DNA from 3 places in the Tuberibacillus sp. Marseille-P3662 genome. Region 1 is predicted to be linked to each of the others. Evidence: riboswitches for the same ligand, from Rfam matches in the RefSeq annotation. Region 1 holds a riboswitch; each other region holds the start of a gene.
The links. A riboswitch is a leader RNA that binds a small molecule or an ion and turns the genes downstream of it on or off. The one in region 1 is predicted to bind lysine.
Positions count from the first base shown of each region.

Region 2: linked by a shared signal. The riboswitch ahead of B9Y89_RS15905 (Na+/H+ antiporter NhaC family protein) and the one ahead of dapA (4-hydroxy-tetrahydrodipicolinate synthase) in region 1 are both predicted to bind lysine.
Region 3: linked by a shared signal. The riboswitch ahead of B9Y89_RS10495 (aspartate kinase) and the one ahead of dapA (4-hydroxy-tetrahydrodipicolinate synthase) in region 1 are both predicted to bind lysine.

Region 1 covers NZ_FXBS01000006.1:1,600,717-1,607,580, forward strand. The annotation lists gene B9Y89_RS16640 (FadR/GntR family transcriptional regulator) at 1-678, opposite strand, end outside; gene B9Y89_RS16645 (hypothetical protein) at 884-1,339, opposite strand; gene B9Y89_RS16650 (DMT family transporter) at 1,495-2,421, shown strand; lysine riboswitch at 2,606-2,790, shown strand; gene dapA (4-hydroxy-tetrahydrodipicolinate synthase) at 2,940-3,827, shown strand; gene B9Y89_RS16665 (NAD(P)H-quinone oxidoreductase) at 4,197-5,174, opposite strand; gene B9Y89_RS16670 (NADP-dependent oxidoreductase) at 5,218-6,243, opposite strand; gene B9Y89_RS16675 (MarR family winged helix-turn-helix transcriptional regulator) at 6,438-6,864, shown strand, end outside.
Region 2 covers NZ_FXBS01000006.1:1,437,189-1,444,052, forward strand. The annotation lists gene B9Y89_RS15895 (cell wall hydrolase) at 1-438, shown strand, start outside; gene B9Y89_RS15900 (AbrB/MazE/SpoVT family DNA-binding domain-containing protein) at 556-834, opposite strand; gene B9Y89_RS15905 (Na+/H+ antiporter NhaC family protein) at 1,042-2,646, opposite strand; lysine riboswitch at 2,784-2,971, opposite strand; gene B9Y89_RS19665 (PTS sugar transporter subunit IIA) at 3,109-3,564, opposite strand; gene B9Y89_RS15910 (PTS fructose transporter subunit IIC) at 3,585-5,003, opposite strand; gene B9Y89_RS15915 (BglG family transcription antiterminator) at 5,030-6,864, opposite strand, start outside.
Region 3 covers NZ_FXBS01000006.1:407,357-414,220, forward strand. The annotation lists gene uvrC (excinuclease ABC subunit UvrC) at 1-1,433, shown strand, start outside; lysine riboswitch at 1,492-1,669, shown strand; gene B9Y89_RS10495 (aspartate kinase) at 1,782-3,020, shown strand; gene B9Y89_RS10500 (DUF2507 domain-containing protein) at 3,044-3,487, opposite strand; gene B9Y89_RS10505 (succinate dehydrogenase cytochrome b558 subunit) at 3,691-4,299, shown strand; gene sdhA (succinate dehydrogenase flavoprotein subunit) at 4,336-6,090, shown strand; gene sdhB (succinate dehydrogenase iron-sulfur subunit) at 6,111-6,864, shown strand, end outside.

The DNA of each region.
Region 1 (6,864 bases):
CTCAGTCAGATGGGACATCATTAAAGTTTCAGCTTCATCCGGTTGTCCTTGTTTAATCGCCTCATAAATTTGTCTATGTTCTTCATAGAGCCGATCAAGCGTTGTTTCTTTAGAATAGAGCCAAACACGTCTTGTCTCACGCATCGCCGCAACCATCGTTTCTGAAACACTATCCATAAGGTCAACTAAAAACCGGTTCTCTGAGGCCCTTACGATGGCCATATGAAAGTCCAAATCCGCTTTTTCACCAAGTTCTTCATCACCGTTCGCGTGTTTCATCGCTTCTAATGCTGCAAAAATGGGCTTCAGATCGGCTTCTGTAGCATGTTCAGCCGCTAATGACACACTTCCTTTTTCAAGGATCTTTCTTACTTGCAGCAAATCTTTGACATCCTTTTTATTCATCAGCACAGCTGTTAAAACGGATGATGACAAGGTTTTTGGATCAAATTCACGAATATACGTCCCTTCGCCTTGATGCATCTTTAAAATGCCCATCGCCCGCAGCGCACTTAAAGCTTCACGGATTGCCGAGCGGCCAACATTGAAATTTTCCGCAAGCTGCTCAACAGAATCAAGTTTGGCACCTGGTGATAAATCGCCTCTTTTTATCATATCTAATAGTTCATCTGCGACTTCCTCGTAGATCTTTCGGGTCCGAATTTGCTTATATACCAATCGTTCCACCCCTATTTGTTACATACTACCCCTATTTTAGCGAAGCAACCCTAGAGCGGCAATAAATAAAAGCATCGGTGTTTTTAATAACTTTTCCTAAATCCCCAAAAAGATTTGAAGTGATGAGATTCATAAAAGGAATTTGAAGCCGTTGTTGCTGTTTACCGCTGTATCCACAATATCCCCTCATTCGCACAGTATTGGTTCAAGAGCACGCCCGGCTGATCCATTTATAATATAGTAATAATATGATGAGAAGTATAGGGTTAACAAAAACCGAATGCCACATGTTCCACCAACCGTAATGAAAGTACCCCCAGGGACTTGGTAACAGCGTGATACTTTCATAAGTGAGCAACGCAATTTCCCAAAGGATTAAGTAACGCACTTTTTTTAACACCGAGCTGTTAAAAGGAAACCCATTGATTATCATCATATTAACAGGCGGTAGCAGTGCTAAGTGTGCAGGAATTGCCCTCCAGTCAACCCCATTTGAGAAGTACCAGTAGCCATGGTATTTAACATCAACATAAATATCAAAACTTTGTTGAAGTGCAATTGTAAAAACCCAAATATGAGCAATTTGAATGGATGATAATCGTTTATTTGTTTTAAATGCAATGAAGTTAAAGACAAGTGTTGCGATGATTAATCCGATCATAATTTTACTCCTTTGTGAATACAATTCCCATTCCACAGATTACCCATACTCTCACGTGGTCTTCAAAAAAATGTAATATAAATTTTTGTTTAGGGTAAGTCCATTATCTATGGTAAAATAATCTAATTGATATTGTTTCGAAAGCGAGGGGTTTTGTGAACAAGGGATTGATTTACGGTCTGTTACTATGTTTGATGATGGTTTGGGGCTTTAACGTGATCGCCATTAAAGTTTTGGTTGATTATTTTTCACCAATAACTATACAGGCGTTTCGAATCTTAACTGCCGGAATCGTCGTTTTGGGTGTCCTTCTCGCGAAAAACGAGTTCAGAAAATTGAACAAAAAAGAAACTGGATATATTGCATTGATTGCCTTAACGGGTGTATTCGCCCATCATTCTCTTTTGGCGACTGGCCTCTCACAAACAACCGCATCTAATGGCGGGCTGATTTTAGGATTAGTACCGTTAACAACCTCTATATTTGCTATGTTGTTTCTCGGTGATCGGCTCACCCCTTTACGCTTGCTTGGTATTGTTCTGGGGTTTGTGGGCGTCGCCTTTGTCGTCCTTAATGGCAGCGGGGGAATTGGGAGTGCGTCACTAGGCGATCTATTCGTTCTTTTAGCTGTTTTGTCTCAGGCCACAAGTTTCGTTTTTATTAAGAAGGTCACACAAACACTGGACGCTCGTCTTATTACTGGCATAATGCTCGTAAGCGGATCGATCCTCCTCTTTCTCGTTGGCAGACAAATTGAGCCAGCAGGACTCGAGACGTTCGGTACAGCGCCTGGATGGATTTGGCTGATTTTTCTAGGTTCTGCTGTTCTAGCTACTGGGCTTGGTCACATGCTGTTTAATAACGCGATTCAACATCTTGGCGCTGGGGAAACAGCGATTTTCAATAATCTTGTCCCGTTCTTCTCACTCATTGGCTCCTACGTATTTTTAGGAGAAATCATTCACTTTGGTCAAATTTTTGGGTTCATTTTTATCATGGCAGGCGTCATTCTCGGAACTGGCGTTATTGAACACCGGAGACATTTTGAAGAAATCAACGCAAAGAAAATTAATCATCACTAAAAAGTAAAGGTGCCTGAAGAAAATATGGCAGGCACCTCTTGACCAGGCCAATTCCTCTTCCAACCATGTTATTCTCCACAAAAATCATTCCATTAGTTTAAAACAACTATTGCATTGCATTCAGCCTCAATGTTTGGTATATTGTAATTATAATTATATTCGCTTTACTTCAATATAAAGTTGAAGTGAGGATAGAGGTGCAAAGACCATCAGTAAGCTTCCTGAGGAGAATGAGCTCTGTTGACGGTTGCCGAAAGGGGGATTTGCCGAAGTGAGCAGATACTCATCATTCTGTTGCACTGGTTTTGCGTTGAACAAATGCAGAGCTGTCATATAGCGATTCTGGCTATATGGAGGGCTATCTCACGCATCATAACGGGAATTGACGATGATGCACCAACGGCCCTCGTTGGTGTTTTTTGTGGTTTTAAGTTATGATGAGATACCCTCTATTCATACTTACCGTCCCCCCAAGTCTGTGTGAGTAGTACCCGAATCCATGAATAGAGGTGGCAAGAATGAATTTTGGTAACGTTCTAACTGCCATGGTCACACCTTTTGACCAAGATGGCAACATCGATTACGGAAAAACTGAAAATCTGATCAACCATTTAATTGCCAATGGGACAGATGCGCTGGTTGTCGCTGGCACCACCGGCGAATCGCCAACGCTCTCGAAAGAAGAAAAACTTTCTTTATTACAGTTCGTCATGAAAACGGTGAAGAAACGTATTCCAGTGATTGCTGGTACAGGTTCTAACAACACTCAAGCTTCTATAGAGCTGACGAAGCAGGCTGAAACCATCGGGGTTGACGGCATTATGCTCGTCACACCCTATTACAACAAACCGTCTCAAGAAGGTATGTTCCAGCATTTTAAAACCGTTGCTGAAGCCACAACGCTGCCGGTGATGCTCTATAACATTCCTGGTCGGAGTGCTGTCGGCATGACCGCTGAGACAATCATCCGCCTATCGCAGATTAACAATATTGTCTCCGTTAAAGAGGCTAGCGGCGATCTTGATCAAATGACTAAGATTATTCATGAGACCGATGCCTCATTCACTCTATATAGCGGAGAGGACAGCCTGACACTTCCGACGCTTGCCATTGGCGGAGACGGTATCATCTCGGTGGCTTCACATGTTATCGGCAATGATATGCAGGAAATGGTTCGCAGCTATCTGCGTGGTGAACCGCAAAACGCGGCTGCCATCCACCAGAGCATACTGCCGATCATGAAGTCGCTATTTATGGCACCAAGTCCGGCCCCTGTTAAAGAAGCACTTAAACTTTCAGGTGTGGATGTTGGATCGGTTCGGCTGCCACTAATGCCATTAGATCAAGAAGAAAAACAATCACTTGAGCACACGTTGCATTTCGTTACCCATAACGTGGCAGGTTAACCATTATAGTGATTCTATACAGCACGATTTATAAAAAAAGCTGGCCCGTGAGCCAGCTTTTTTTGTGCATGAAATGATACGATTGTCGGTTCTAAAATGGGAACGGTCCAAAGGCATCCAAAAATTGGCTGATCAAGGACGCTTTGGATGGCGCTACAACGTAGACAGCTACACCGAGGGCATTAAATTCATCAATGCGCTCACGCAACTGCGTGAGATAAGCTCGACACACTGGTCAACCAAGATGGCGAACGAAAACCACCATTGTCATTTGTCCATGATGAGTCATCTCTTCAAGCGTGATCATAGCATCTTGTTGAGTTTCAAATTGGACTGCCATTAGACTCCCTCCCATTCACAAAACGATATTTATTGAACCTGCAGAACGATTTTTCCTGCATTCTTGTTCTGTTCCATGTATTGATGGGCTTCGTTGACCTCTTTCCAGCTCCAAACCGAATCAATCACAGGCTGCAAACGACCTTGATTAAATAGCGGCAATGCAAATTCAGAAAAGCGTCGGGTGAGATCAATCTTTTGTTCAACTGTTCTCGATCGAAGAGCGGTTCCAATCACTTGGATTCTTTTAAAAAGCAATTGACTTAAATCGACATCGCTAACTTTGGCACCGCCCATGACACCGATCAAAACCAACCTTCCGTCAACGCCAAGTGACCGGATATTTTGTTCCCAGTACGGAGCACCAATGAAATCAAGAATGAGATTAACACCTGTTCCATGGGTTGCCTCTTTCACCTTTGATTCAAACGGTCCTGCTTTATAATCAATCGCTGTTTCAGCACCAAGCGATAGACAAAAATCCCTTTTTTCATCTGTTCCTGCAGTCACAATGGATCTCGCTCCAGCTTCACGAGCCAGTTGAATAGCTGCGGTACCAACGCCGCTGGCACCAGCATGAATTAACACGCTTTGGTTTTTGCCTAAGCCGCCCAGTTGGAACATATTTAAATAAGCGGTCAAAAACACTTCTGGAATCGCCGCTGCTTCCTCAAAGGAAAGTGAATCTGGTATGGGCATCGCCATATCCGCAGGAATCGTCACATATTCGGCGTAACCGCCACCGGGCAGCAACCCAAATACCCGATCACCTTTTCTCCAACCTTGGACATTTTCACCAGTCTCTTCAATGACACCGCTCATCTCAAGGCCCAGGATCGGTGATGCTCCTTTTGGGGGTGGATAGTTCCCCTGCTTTTGCATTAGATCGGCGCGATTCAGTGCCGTTGCTTTGACTTTAACAAGCAAGTCTGAAGCCGATATTGTCGGTTGCTCGGTGTCACCTATATATAGTTGTTTGAATTCGTCTTCTACAAGAATCGCTTTCATTGCCGCTGCCTCCTACTTTAACAGTTTGGGATCAGATAAGCTGTTATTCTGAAGGTTCACTTACTTTGACCAATTGTTTTCCGAGATTTTCACCTTTAAATAACCCTAGAAAAGCCTGCGGAACATTATCAAAACCTTCAACAATCGTTTCTTCGTATTTGATTCTACCTTCAGATAACCATTTACCGAGATCCTGTGTGCCTTCTTTAAAACGATCAGCATAATCTTGAACCACGAATCCTTTGATCATGGCATGGCTTTTAATAAGTTTCGGTTGGATTCTGGGTCCTAAATCATCGTCTGTCTTGTTATATGATGAAATCGCACCACATACGGGAATACGCGCAAAGTCATTCAATCTATTCATAACCGCATCAGATATTGGACCGCCGACATTATCAAAATAAACATCAACACCATTCGGACATGCTTCATCAAGCGCCTGCTCCATGTTGTCAGTTGTTTTATAATTGATCGTCGCATCAAATCCGAGTTCTTGCTCAAGGAATGTCGTTTTCTTTTCCGATCCGGCAATCCCAACAACGCGGGCACCCTTTATCTTTGCTATCTGACCAACAACCATTCCAACAGCACCAGCTGCACCGGAAACGACAACCGTTTCGCCTGCTTTCGGCTGACCAATATCAAGCAAACCAAAATACGCTGTCAGTCCAGTCATCCCAAGGACACTTAAATAAGCCGATAAAGGAGCAATCGTTTCATCAACTTGACGTACAGTTGTTGCTTCGACAGTATTGTATTTCTGCCAGCCTAGCATCCCAATGACTTTATCCCCTACTTTTAAGTGATCGGATTCCGATTGAACAACTTCTCCGACAATACCACCGGGAATAACTTCATTGACTTGGAAAGGCTCGACATAGGATTTCGCATCACTCATTCTCCCCCTCATATATGGATCAACTGAAAGATATAAAGTGCGGACGAGCACTTCACCAGCTTTCGGATCAGCGATAGGAACCTCTCTAAATTCAAAGGTTTCCTCGGTCGGCATCCCGTTTGGACGGGCCGCAAGTAAAATTTGTTGATTTTCCATGCTCTCTGTCATACTATCACTACTCCATTCTATATATAAAAATTGACGAATTACTTTGTGCACAATTTAATTGCTTACAAGTGAATTCTACAAATAAAACATGCATCCGTCAAAAATAACCTCTTACCTTATTTAAATAGAGTTGACATTTGCGGCTCATACAATTAGTTTTTAAAGAAGAAAAATGAAAGGATGCAATATAATTAATGGATATGATGAAGCTAAGCAACCACCTCTGTTTTTCCATATATTCACTATCAAGAGAAATTAATAAAATGTATCGACCGTTTCTAGACGAACTTAATTTAACCTACACCCAGTATCTCGTTTTACTTGTATTATGGGAAAGAGAAACGTCTTCCATCAAATCGTTGGGTGAAGCTCTTTATCTTGATTCTGGCACATTGACCCCCTTGCTGAAACGGATGGCTGATCGGAATTTGGTCAATCGAAAGCGAGCGGCTGACGATGAACGAAAAGTGTATATTTCACTAACAGAAGAAGGACAAGAACTGAAGGAAAAGGCAACAGAAATCCCTGTCAAACTTATCGAAAAGAGCGGCCTGACTAAAGAAGAACTGACAACAGCCCTTTCCGATTTCTCAGGGTTGCTGGACAAGATCCAAGACGCTA
Region 2 (6,864 bases), 160 kb from region 1:
GACAAGCTGCTTAATATAAATCCACAAATCAAGAACCCGAATCTTATTTATCCGGGGCAAAACATTCAATTGTATGCCATCTCAGAAGAGGAACATCGATTATTGGCTAAATTAGTTCATGCCGAAGCTCGCGGGGAACCCTTTAAAGGAAAAGTCAGTGTCGCGGCAGTTGTTCTTAACCGTGTCAGCTCAAATGAGTTCCCTGACAACATCCATGATGTTATCTACCAAGACCACCAATTCACACCCGTGGCCAATGGCACTCTAGCTCAGGCCGACCCGTCAGACGATGATTATAAAGCTGTTGATCAGGCCATTGCTAAGCGAGGATCAGGCAAGGGTTCCCTATTCTTTTACAATCCAGACCTAGCGGATAGTCAATTCCTAGAAGGATTAACAACAACAACTGTTATCGGCAATCATGTCTTTAAAAAATAATGAACGTCCGGAGAGCCCTATGCTCTTCGGACGTTTCTTTATGCTAGTTCACAAAAAAAAGGCAAGAAATGAATTCCTGCCTTGCCTCTACCATTTAGATTTAACGTAGATGCACCGTTATTTGACGAAATAACTTTCAATTTCGTCTTTTAATCGTTTGGCACCTTCAGGACTTAATGCCACTTTACCATCTGCAACGGTGAAATTATCAGAGGTTACTTCGCCCGTGACCTGGCAAGCCATGGCAGGGTGGTATTTTTTCAAAATAACTTTTTCCCCATCAATAAAAATCTCCAGCGGATCTTTGGTGTCAATGTCTAACATGGAGCGCAATTCTTTCGGAATGACAATTCGCCCTAGTTCGTCCACTTTACGTACAATACCTGTCGATTTCACCTCTATCAATCTCCTTGTGAAAAAATTATTTCTATTTTTAACAAAATAATACCATAGTCACCAGCTTAAAGTCTAGGAAAATAATACAAACAATGCTAATCATCACAGTTTTCGGAACACAATCAACAATTTTGACGGAATGGATCTAATAATGACGAAAAAATAACCGGCCTTCATGTTAACGTAAAGACCGGATTTTTATTCGTTTTAAGTTTGATCGGGTTCATGCCCGCCATAAGTGCCTTTCAAATACCAGACAACCCCGATGAATAGGACGATCGATACAATGAAACCGATCGTTGCACTTCCCGTAAAACCAAGGACGAGATAGCCGATCACACTGATAATGCCAGCAACAATCGCGTAAGGTAATTGTGTTAAGACATGATCAATATGATTACAGCCTGCCCCTGTCGACGACAAAATCGTCGTATCAGAAATCGGTGAACAATGATCACCTAATACGGAACCTGAAAGAACAGCAGCAAGCATCGGTAACATATAAGTCACGTCAATCGTGGCTGCAATTTGTCCTGCAATGGGCAGCATTAGACCAAATGTGCCCCATGATGTCCCTGTTGAGAACGCCATGAAAGCCGAAAGAATAAATAACAACGCCGGCAAGAAACCAATGGGAAGGTTCAAGTCATGGACGAGTCCAGCAAGATATTGACCCGTTTGTAGTTCGCTAATGATCGTGTTAATCGTCCAAGCTGTGATTAAAATATAAATGGCTGGTAGCATTGATTGAATGCCACTTTTAACACCCATCCAGAACATTCTAAAGGAATATCCTTTTGGTAAAAATAAGATGACCGTTACAATAAGGCCAAAAAGGCCACCATAAATAAGTGACTTGGCCACAGCAGTATTTTCGAAAATACTAAGCACATTCACAGAATCACCAGCAGCAGCAACAACTTGATAGCCGGTATAGATCATGGCACCGACTGTACCGATGACAAGGGCAACGATGGGCCAGATGAGGTCACCTATATTTCCTTTATCGCTTTCCGGCAAGTCGGATTGTTGTCCGGGAACATGGCGATCATCACCAAGCACGTCTCCACTTGTCATGGCTTTATCTTCCAATTTCCTCATCTTTCCAAAGCTAATATTCAACCAAGCCGTGGCAATCACAAGCAAAATAGCGAGCACCGCATATAGATTCATGGGAATGATATATAAGAAACCAGTAAAGGCACTGTAATCGGTCACCTGATGCGCCGTGAGCACAGTTCCGATTAACCCAATGATGTAAGCCCCCCAACTCGACACCGGGGAAATAACACAAACGGGCGCAGCCGTCGAATCGAGAAAATAGGCCAATTTCGCACGAGACATTCGGTGACGATCTGTCAAGGGACGACTCACTTGGCCAACAGCGAGTGAATTAAAATAATCATCAATAAAAACGATAATACCTAATACCACTGTTAATAGTTGTGCGCCCTTCCGTGTCTTCACTCGTTTAATTGCCCAATCACCAAAGGCTCTTGTTCCCCCGGCCATCGAAATCAAGGCCGTCATAATGCCTAATATGACTAAAAATAGCAGAATAAAAATATTCCAAGTGTTAAAATGCCAATTGGATTCATTCGAAGTAACAAAAATGTCACGGACCGTATTAAAGATTTTTGCCAGACCACCGGGAACATTAAATTGATTTAACATCATCGCCCCGACAACAATACCGACACCTAAGGACAAAATGACGCGACGAGTTAGAATCACCATTAGAATTGCTAATAGTGGCGGAATCAACGAATAAACGGTATTGGCATATTCGATATCCCCCAGGAATTGAAACATGATATGTCCCCTCCTTTATCATATGTTTTTCTCCATTTTAACGCACAATCATCCATGATCTCTCTTTTTTAAACCATAAAAAAAGACAATGATAGACGAGAACACCTATCATTGCCTGATATATCGGTTGCTCCCATCTGAACGTAAGTGCTCCACCTAGGGACAAAACTCCCCCAGCCGTGACAGCGCCGCACTTTTTCAGGTACGACTCCAGCTTAGAAGATGACGACGCTTCCCAAGCTTCGGCGAAATCCCCTTTCCATAACGATCAACGGTGGTCAACCTTCCGTCATGTACTGATGATTTTCGCACCCCAAACCTATCAGATGTTTGATACAATACTTTATTATATGATTGTGACAAACTGTATTATATTAAAACATTAAATCATATGCAATGTTTTTTTATTTTATAATTATATTTTAATCCCGGCAGCGCATTGTTCCTAGGATTAACACCTGATTAACCAATTTCCTCCACTAACTTGAGCACAGCTTCTTTTGACTTCACGTTTTTCAATGATTCACGAAATTCACCGTCCATAAGTTTGCGAGAAAGCTGCTGTAAAATTTTCAAATGCTCGTCTCCAGCATTTTCCGACGGAACAGCGATCATGAAAATGAGATGTGCATCAGTTCCATCCATGCTGTTCCAATCAACACCTTGTTGATGTAAACCAAAGGCAACACGCGGGCTTTCAACAGCCGCTGATTTGCCATGCGGAATCGCGATGCTGAAACCGATGCCGGTACTGCTTTCTTGTTCACGATCATATAAAGCCTGCTTAAATGCTTCCTTTTGAGATAAATGACCCGCCTCAGCAAGCATGTCCACCATTTCATCCATGACGGCATCTTGAGATTGTCCTTGTAAATCGAGATTAATAATATCTTCTGTCATAAGTGATGTGATTTTCATCAATCATCAATCCTTTCTGATTATGATACTTCTTGTTCAACATTTTTCTTAAGGATGTTGGCTAGTAGTGCTGTAATGATTACACCGACAATGATGGCGACAAAGAACATTAACACGTGGTCAACAGCCTGAAATACGGCGACAATTGGACCGCCATGTGGCACACTATCAGTCACATTACCGACCATGGCCATTGCCCCGGCAACCATCGAACCAACGACAATACTTGGAATCACACGAAATGGATCTCGTGCTGCAAAGGGAATCGCGCCTTCAGTAATACCAACGAGCCCCATCGCTAAAGCGGCTTTACCCGTTTCTTGTTCCTCACCATAATATTTACGATTATTTAGTACGCTGGCAAGTCCCATACCAAGTGGTGGAACCGGTATCGCCGCAGCAACAGCCCCCATGATCATCGGATTACCGGCACCAATCATGGCCGCACCAAACAAGAAGGCAACTTTATTAAAGGGCCCTCCCATATCCACAGCGACCATGCCTCCAAGAATAAGTCCCAGTATGATTTTACTGCTCCCTTGCATGCCGTTTAACCAGGATTCTAAGCCAGACATAATATTAGCAATCGGTGTTCCGAGAACAAAAATAAAAATAATGCCGACTAGAACGGAGGTTAATAACGGTATAATTAAAATCGGCATAATCGGTTGAATCATTTCCGGAACTTTAACCGATTTTATCCATTTAGCTATATAACCAGCTAGGAAACCAGCGATAATACCTCCTAAGAAACCCGCACCTGCTTCACTACCATATAAACCACCATGTGCAGCAATATAACCGCCGACCATACCTGGCGCTAATCCAGGGCGATCGGCAATACTCAATGCGATAAAGCCAGCCAGAATCGGTACCATAAAGCTAAAAGCGGCACTGCCGATGTCATTGATCGCATGCCATATCGAATCTTCGGGAATTTTAAAACCGTTTTCCGTTGGTGTTCCACCGAAACCAATTGATAATGCTATGAGTAGTCCTCCAACCACGACAAATGGAATCATGTAGGAAACCCCATTCATTAGATGACGGTAAATGGGATTTTGTTTTCTTTCCTTTGTAGTTTCAGCAGTGGACGTCGATGGTTCACCTTCATCTTTGGCATCACCATATACATCAACATCACCGTTTTCGAAAGCCTGTACTAGTTCCTTCGGCCGGCGGATACCATCGGAAACGGCGACTTCGATTAACTTTTTGCCTTCAAACCTTTGCTTATCAATTTGTTTATCTGCCGCTATAATAATCCCATCGGCTTCACGAATGTCCTCTTCAGTCAACTCGTTTTCGGAACCAATAGACCCTTGTGTCTCGACTTTCATGTCTACATCAAGTTCTTCTGCGGCTTTTTGTAAGTTTTCCGCCGCCATATAAGTATGGGCAATCCCATTAGGACATGATGTAATCCCTAACAGTTTCATTGGTGTCCCCCCTTAACATACTAAGATTAAGATTTAAATTGTTTCAGAACCGCATTCGGGTCCGTTTGTGTCTTTAGTGTTTCAAGCAATGGCAGATCGTCTTCCAGCGCTGCCAATTCCTTAAATAAAACCTCTGTTTCCTCTTTACCCATATCCCCCAAGGCTAATATCAAAACAATCTGGACTTGTGATTCTCCCCAAGGCATCGGCTCATCGAGGACAGCCAGTGCAATAGCGGTTTCATAGATAAACGACGGTGAACCGTGCGGAATCGCCAGACCATTGGATAACGCCGTATCAGCCCGGTAATCCCGTTTCACAGCGCTTTCTGAATAATTTTGACTGACATAGCCCCCTTGATACAAGGCATGCCCCATTGCTTCAATAAGAGCGAAGCGATGCTCAGTTTTAGGATGAATAAAGATTAAATCTTTATTCAGTAAGCGGCCTATAACGTGATAACGGGGTGTCGGCTGCGATCCCTGTTCTAAAGGACCAGTGAGGAACCGGGATATTTTATTTTGATCCGTTTCAGACAGAACAGGTGTAATCGTCACGACAGGATAGTTTTGAAGTTCAACCGGCACGGTACTAATCACAAAATCAGGTCGACTATAATGAACGGTTCGTGTGATATCATTGACGCTCACCGTATCAATGACGTCAATTTGCGGAAACGACCTGTTGAGCTTGGCCTGAATCAGGTTCGACGTCCCCATGCCTGTTGAACAGGCAATAAGTGCCCGATAGCGCTGATCATGTTCACTTATCCTTTCCAGCGCCGCCTGAATATGCAAGGACAGGTACGCAGCTTCATCCTCTGGTATCGTGACATCAAAGCACTGTTCTAATTCCGGTAAAATAAAATGAATGAGTTCAAAACTATAGCGATAATTCGCTTTGATCTGTTCTAACAATGGATTGTGCAATGTCAACCCATACTTCAGTCGATTCAGTGCCGAATGAAGATGCATGATTAACCCATGACGTAAATGCTGATCGTTTTTACTCGATACTCCAATGAAGTCCTCTAAACAATCAACAACAAGATCAGCCGCTTTCAGTGCATCAGGATCAATTTTGCTAAAAGCTTGGGCAAAAGCACGATGGGAGAGCTCTTCGTGTCCCTGAATTTTTGCACCGATTAAGTGCAGGGTGATATAACCTACCTCGCTTTCAGGAAGCACCATGGCCAATAATTTTTCCAAATGATTCGCAAATCGTTCCGCCAAAGCAAATTCATCGTACGTTCTCAATCTCTTCAGTTCCTCAAATGCCATATTAATTTGGTGGCCCCGCTTGACTCTTCTCGCAGCAATCCCAATATGTACCATGAGATTCATAATCGCTTCATCTGTAAAGTTATAGGGTAAGGCGCTTTCAAGTTTGCGTATAAAACGCTCAATCACTAACATTTCCTGTTGTGGCAACAATCCCTTCATTCCCGCCTGATGCCAGATCAATGCCACTTGTGATCGCTGGTTCAGTTGGTGGATGATCTGTGCCAGCGCTTGCCGCCAATCTTGCTCCTTACCCCGGACCTGCAATCCAACTCGAGGTTTTCTGATTAACCGCAAATTCAATCCAGATAACTTATCTTGAACGGCTTGAATATCATGACGCATTGTAGCTTTACTGACATATAAAGCATCAGCCAACTGTTGTAAGGTATACGTTTCTGATTCAAGCAACCGCTTAGACGCTTGAAGCACCCGCGTTTCAGGGTCATTGTCATCGGCTTGTCCACTATGTTCGATGGCTGCTTTCATCGTCTCTTTTGTTGGTTCATCAGCATTAAGAACAACACCAGTACCAGGCTTACGAATTAAATCAGCAGATTCAAAGGTTTCCAACCACTCAT
Region 3 (6,864 bases), 1.2 Mb from region 1:
GAAACGTTAAAAAAAATAGCGGTCGTTACTTTGGCCCTTATCCTAATGTGACCGCGGCGCAGCAAACGAAGAAACTTTTGGATCGGTTATATCCGTTGCGTAAGTGCCGGACGCTGCCTGATCGTGTATGTTTGTATTACCATATTGGGCAATGTATGGCTCCTTGTGTGTTTGATGTTCCTAAAGAAACGTACGAGGATATGACTCAAGATATCATTCGGTTCTTAAATGGAGGCCATCAAGATATAAAAAAAGATTTATATAAGAAGATGGAAGATGCTTCTACGAACTTGAATTTTGAGCGAGCTAAAGAGCTCCGAGATCAAATTCAACATATAGAGACCGTGATGGAAAAGCAAAAAATGATGTTTAAAGATTATCAGGATCGTGATGTTTTCAGTTATGCTTATGACAAAGGTTGGATGTGTGTTCAAGTCTTTTTTGTTCGTCAGGGTAAGTTAATTGAAAGAGATGTGTCGACTTTCCCGTTTTACCAAACGCCTGAGGAAGACCTAATGACTTTTATCGGACAGTTTTATATGCATCAGAATCATCTTAAACCGAAAGAAATTCTTGTACCAGCCAATATTGATGCAGCTGGGCTGGAACAAATGTTAGAAGTCAGAGTCCACCAGCCGCAAAAAGGCCGCAAAAAAGAACTCGTCGATTTGGCTGAGCAAAATGCCAAAATTGCTTTGGATGAAAAATTCGCCTTGATTGAAAAAGAACAAGAACGGACAATCCACGCGGTAGAACAATTAGGAGATTATTTAAATATTCCTGCACCTAGAAGGATTGAAACCTTCGATAATTCTAATATTCAAGGTGTTAACCCAGTCTCCGCCATGGTCGTCTTTGAGGATGGTAAGCCGAATAAGAAACTTTATAGAAAATATAAAATTAAGACCGTGGAAGGTCCCGATGATTATGCGACAATGAAAGAAGTCATCAGACGGCGCTATTCAAGGTTGCTTAAAGAGAATGCCGCACTACCTGACATGATTTTAGTGGATGGTGGTAAAGGGCAATTGTCGGCAGCTCAAGATGTTTTAAAGAATGAACTTGGTCTTACAATATTGGTGTGCGGTTTGGTCAAGGATGACAAGCACAAAACGTCTGATCTTCTATTAGGGGATCCGCCTGAAATAGTTAAACTTCCTAGAAACGGGCAGGCTTTTTATTTATTACAACGGATTCAAGATGAAGTCCACAGGTTTGCTATTTCTTTTCACCGTCAAATCAGAGATCAAAGTATGTCAAAGTCCATTCTTGATGATGTCCCGGGAATCGGTCCTAAGCGAAAACAGACGTTATTAAAAACATTTGGCTCTGTTAAAAAAATGAAGGAAGCATCACTTCAGGAATTAATCCATGCGGGATTGCCAAAAAATACGGCTGAAGGTTTACAGAAATATTTTTCAGAAAATGATTAGTAGCCTTGTGTCAGAGATGGTCTTTTGTTATAATTCTCATAATTTAATAGTTGATATCAACAAAGGTAGAGGCGCAAACTTCATCAGTAGCTGTTTTAGGAAACCCAAGTTCCGATGACCAGCAGTGAAAGGGTTGTTTGCCGAAGCCGATGACGTGCTCGGATCACTCATCTAAGCTGGCCTTGTGCTAAAGAAGTACAGGGCTGTCACACATAGTGTGGAGAACTATCTTTCCTGTCTGTTATGGAAACAGTCATAACAACGGTGAAGATAATTCTTCACCGTTGTTTTATTAGGATGACGATTCTAGATTGACTTATCATTAACAAAGTGAAAAGAGGTTTTGGCATGTCGACGACAGTCATGAAATTTGGGGGCACTTCGGTGGGGAGCGTGGATAAGATCAGACACGTTGCTCAGCGGATTGTCCAGCTTATCGAAGCGGGAGACCGCGTAGTAACCGTTGTGTCAGCGATGGGGAAAACAACGGACAATCTTGTGGAAATGGCTGACCAAATCACACAACAACCTGATAAGCGTGAAATGGATATGTTGCTATCGACGGGTGAGCAACAAACGATCGCCTTATTATCAATGTGTTTACGAGATATGGGCTATTCTGCAATTTCATTAACAGGTTGGCAAGCAGGGATCACGACTGAAGCGATGCATGGAAATGCACGCATTGAAGATATACGAGCGGATGCCATTGAACATCACCTTGATGAAGGTAAAGTTGTTATTGTTGCTGGATTCCAAGGGATGACAAGTGACGGGCAAATTACGACATTGGGTAGAGGGGGATCAGATACGACGGCCGTTGCGGTTGCAGCCGCCATTCAAGCGGATCGTTGTGATATTTGCACCGATGTGCCGGGCGTCTTTACAACAGATCCTAGGTATGTTGATCAAGCTACGAAATTAGATGAAATCACTTACGATGAAATGCTAGAGCTGGCTAATTTAGGTGCCGGCGTTTTGCATCCGAGGTCAGTTGAAAATGCCAAAACATTTCAGGTCCCTTTGATGGTGCGCTCAAGTTTTAGCGAGGAAGAGGGAACAATGATTAAGGAGAGGATCATGATGGAAAAGGCACCAAGTGTTCGCGGTTTGGCGTTTCAAAAAGATGTTACCAAATTGACGATTATAGGTTTACCAGCTGGTTACACTGCGTTATCTGAAGTCTTTACGACGTTGGCCAATCAAGGGATTGATGTGGATATTATTATTCAAAATGCAGGTGACGAAGCTAAAGGAGCCCTATCATTTACTATCAATACAGAAGAATTGGAAATCGCGTTTGCTGCTCTTGAAAACAAGGTTGATGCCATCCAGTATCAAAAAATAGATGTAGAATCCGGACTTGTTAAAGTTTCTATTGTGGGATCAGGCATGGTTTCAAATCCTGGTGTGGCTGCGCAAATGTTTAGTGCATTGTCTGAAAATCAGGTTCCCGTGAAAATGGTCAGTACGTCCGATATTAAGATATCTACGGTTGTTGATGCACAATATCTACAAGAATCCTTGAATATTTTGCATGAGACATTCCAATTATCTGAAAATACAGCAGAGGCCGTCATAAAATAAGAGCGGATTATGAATCATCCGCTCTACTTAATTACGGTATCCTTGGAATCCCATTTGATTTGTAATAAAACCTTGGGAATCTTCCCTTTGTTAAAATCGTAATGGCATTCAGTTATACATTGCTTATGTTCTTGAAACTGTTGAGCTAAAAAACCCGCTTCAAGGGCAAAACTTACATTGTTATAGAATTCTATCCGTTTTTGTATAAGTTCGGAAGCCAATTCATAGGTGGCCTCGTTTTTGTTTTGTTTTTGTAGAACCAAAGTCCCGAAAGCCAGATCGCTAAACAACGAAGGGAGTTCTTCAATTGATTTCACTGGGTGTCGGCTGGCAAGTTTTCGTCCGGCCCAGTATAGAATTTCATTAGTATCATTTCCGAGTAAATCAGGGATAAGTTCACTTCGCAAAAACTCGTAGCCTAATGCTGGTACTGTGAGCGGCTGGTGTTGATTATCAGGTGAATCCACGATCTCATCGACTCCTTTTCGGATTCCATTATACCTTTTTATATTCTATGGAGCCATAATGAATTTTCACAAAGAAGATTTGCGCTATCTTGACTGGAAATTTATACAGGAGTACAATATAAAATGTTACATATGATAATTTTTAAATCTAGCGTATATGGTACCTTCCAAATGCGGAAATTGTGAAAGAAGGGGGAATTATAATGGCTCAAAGAAGGGATTTTGTTAATCGTCGAATACACTCCTTATTGGGAGTTATTCCGATCGGGATATTTCTAATCGTACACCTTACAGTCAACTACTTTGCGGTTAGGGGACCTGAGGCATTTAATGAAGCATCACGTTTTATGGAAGAATTACCTTATTTGATTTTCTTGGAAATCGTTATCATTTACCTGCCAATTTTGTTTCATGCCATTTATGGAATTTATATTGCTTTCCAGGCAAAAACAAACTTGAATAATTATGGTTATTTCCGCAACTGGTTGTTCTTCATACAACGTTGGACAGGCCTGTTCCTAGTGATTTTTCTTGCTTGGCACATCTGGGAGACAAGAATTGCTCATGCGCTAGGTGATTCACTTAATTTTGAGATGATGCAGGATATTCTTGACAATCCATTTATGATTGTGTTTTATGTCGTTGGTGTTTTAGCAACTGTCTTTCACTTTTCCAACGGATTATGGTCATTCCTCGTTACATGGGGCGTTGTTGTCACACCAAAGTCGCAAAAAATAACTACATATGTGACCATCATTATTTTTGTTTTATTATCCATTGTTGGATTACGAGCTATCTTCGCATTCGTTTAATCCAAGAAATAGCTATGAAGTAGGGAGTGTGCCAGTATGAGTGACAAAAGGATAATTATAGTCGGTGGCGGACTGGCCGGACTGATGGCCACCATTAAAGCTGCTGAAGCCGGGATAACGGTTGATTTATTTTCATTAGTTCCTGTTAAACGCTCTCATTCAGTTTGTGCACAAGGCGGTATTAATGGTGCTGTTAATACCAAAGGCGAAGGAGATTCACCTTGGGAGCATTTTGACGATACGGTATATGGCGGTGACTTTCTTGCCAATCAAGCACCGGTTAAAGCAATGTGCGAAGCTGCGCCCGGCATTATTCACTTGTTTGATCGTATGGGCGTCATGTTCAACCGGACACCTGAAGGACTATTGGACTTTAGACGTTTTGGTGGTACCCAACATCATCGGACAGCCTATGCAGGAGCAACAACAGGACAACAGCTTTTATATGCTTTGGATGAGCAAGTTCGCCGCTATGAAACGGCTGGCTTGGTTAACAAATATGAATATTGGGAATTTTTGTCCGCTGTTTTAGATGATGAACAAGTCTGCCGTGGAATTAATGCGCAGAATATGCATTCTATGGAGATTGAGACATTTAAAGCGGATGCTGTCATTCTTGCAAGCGGCGGTCCTGGCATTGTATATGGGAAATCAACGAACTCTGTAATCAATACAGGGACAGCAGCATCGGCCGTTTATCAACAAGGCGTTTACTATGCTAATGGTGAATTCATTCAGATTCATCCAACAGCGATCCCAGGTGATGATAAACTTCGTCTGATGAGTGAGTCAGCACGGGGTGAAGGTGGACGCATTTGGACTTATAAAGACGGTGAACCGTGGTACTTCCTTGAGGAAATGTACCCTGCTTATGGCAATCTAGTGACACGTGATGTTGCCACAAGGGCCATTTTTGATGTTTGCGTGAATCAGAAGCTCGGCATTAACGGGGAAAATATGGTATACCTTGACTTATCCCATAAAGACCCTGAAGAATTGGATGTTAAGCTAGGCGGAATTATAGAAATTTATGAGAAATTTACGGGAGACGATCCGAAAAAGGTACCTATGAAAATTTTCCCTGCCGTTCACTATTCAATGGGCGGTATGTGGGTTGATTATAATCAAATGACCAACATTCCTGGCCTGTTTGCTGCAGGCGAATGTGATTATAGCCAACACGGCGCTAACCGTTTAGGTGCCAATTCCCTGTTGTCATCCATCTATGGCGGTATGGTTGCCGGTCCGAATGCGGTTGATTATATCAATGGTTTGGAGAAAACGACTGAAGATATTGATTCACATGTTTATGAAGAATCTAAGCAAAAAGAACAAGAGCAGTTTAATAAAATTATGAACATGGATAGCGGTGACGAGAATGCTTACGCCATCCATAAAGAGCTAGGCGAAATCATGACGGATTACGTCGGGGTTGTTCGCGAAAACGAAAAACTGCTTAAGGCAGATGAGAAAATTCAAGAATTAATGAAGCGATATGAAAACATCAATATTAATGATACATCGAAGTGGAGTAACCAAGCAGCATCCTTTACTCGCCAACTTTGGAATATGTTGCAATTGGCACGTGTCATTGCACTTGGTGCTTACAATCGAAATGAAACGCGCGGCGCTCATTATAAACCAGAATTCCCTGACCGTAACGATGAAGATTGGTTGAAAACAACCAAAGCGAAATTTAACGCAGAGAAGAATGGTCCAGATTTTGAATATGAAGAAGTCGATACGTCTTACATTACGCCGCGTAAACGTGACTACTCACAGAAAAAGTAAGCTTTAAGGGGGTTTAAGAAGTGAGTGAAAATAAAACGGTACGATTTATTGTGTCCCGACAGGATGAACCGCAAGCGTCCCCTTACGAAGAATCGTTTGATGTCACCTATAAAACGAATATGAATGTTATATCAGCATTGATGGAAATTCGCAGGAATCCTGTGAATGCCAACGGTGAGAAAACCACACCGCCACAATGGGAGATGGGATGCTTAGAGGAAGTCTGCGGTGCTTGTTCAATGGTTATCAACGGCAAACCACAACAAGCGTGTACGGCACTGGTTGATCAACTTGAACAACCTGTTCGTCTAGAACCAATGCGGACCTTCCCAGTTGTTCGTGATTTGGCTGTGGATCGCAGTCGCATGTTTGATGCTTTGAAACAAGTGAAAGCATGGATTCCAATTGACGGCACCTACGATTTGGGGCCAGGTCCACGTATGGCTGAATCCAAACGACAGTGGGCCTATGAATTATCGAAATGTATGACTTGTGGTGTCTGTTTGGAAGCGTGTCCGAATGTTAATGATAAATCAGACTTTATCGGACCATTTGCCTTTTCACAAGTTGAATTAAAGAATGCGCATCCAACAGGTGAAATGAACAAAGCAGAACGCTTAAACAGCTTCATGGAAGAAGGTGGCATTCAAGGCTGTGGTAACTCTCAAAACTGTGTTCAGTCTTGTCCGAAAGGTATTCCACTAACAACATCGATTGCTGCTATTAATCGTCAGTCAAATATTCAAGCATTTAAAAATTTCTTTGGTGATCGTG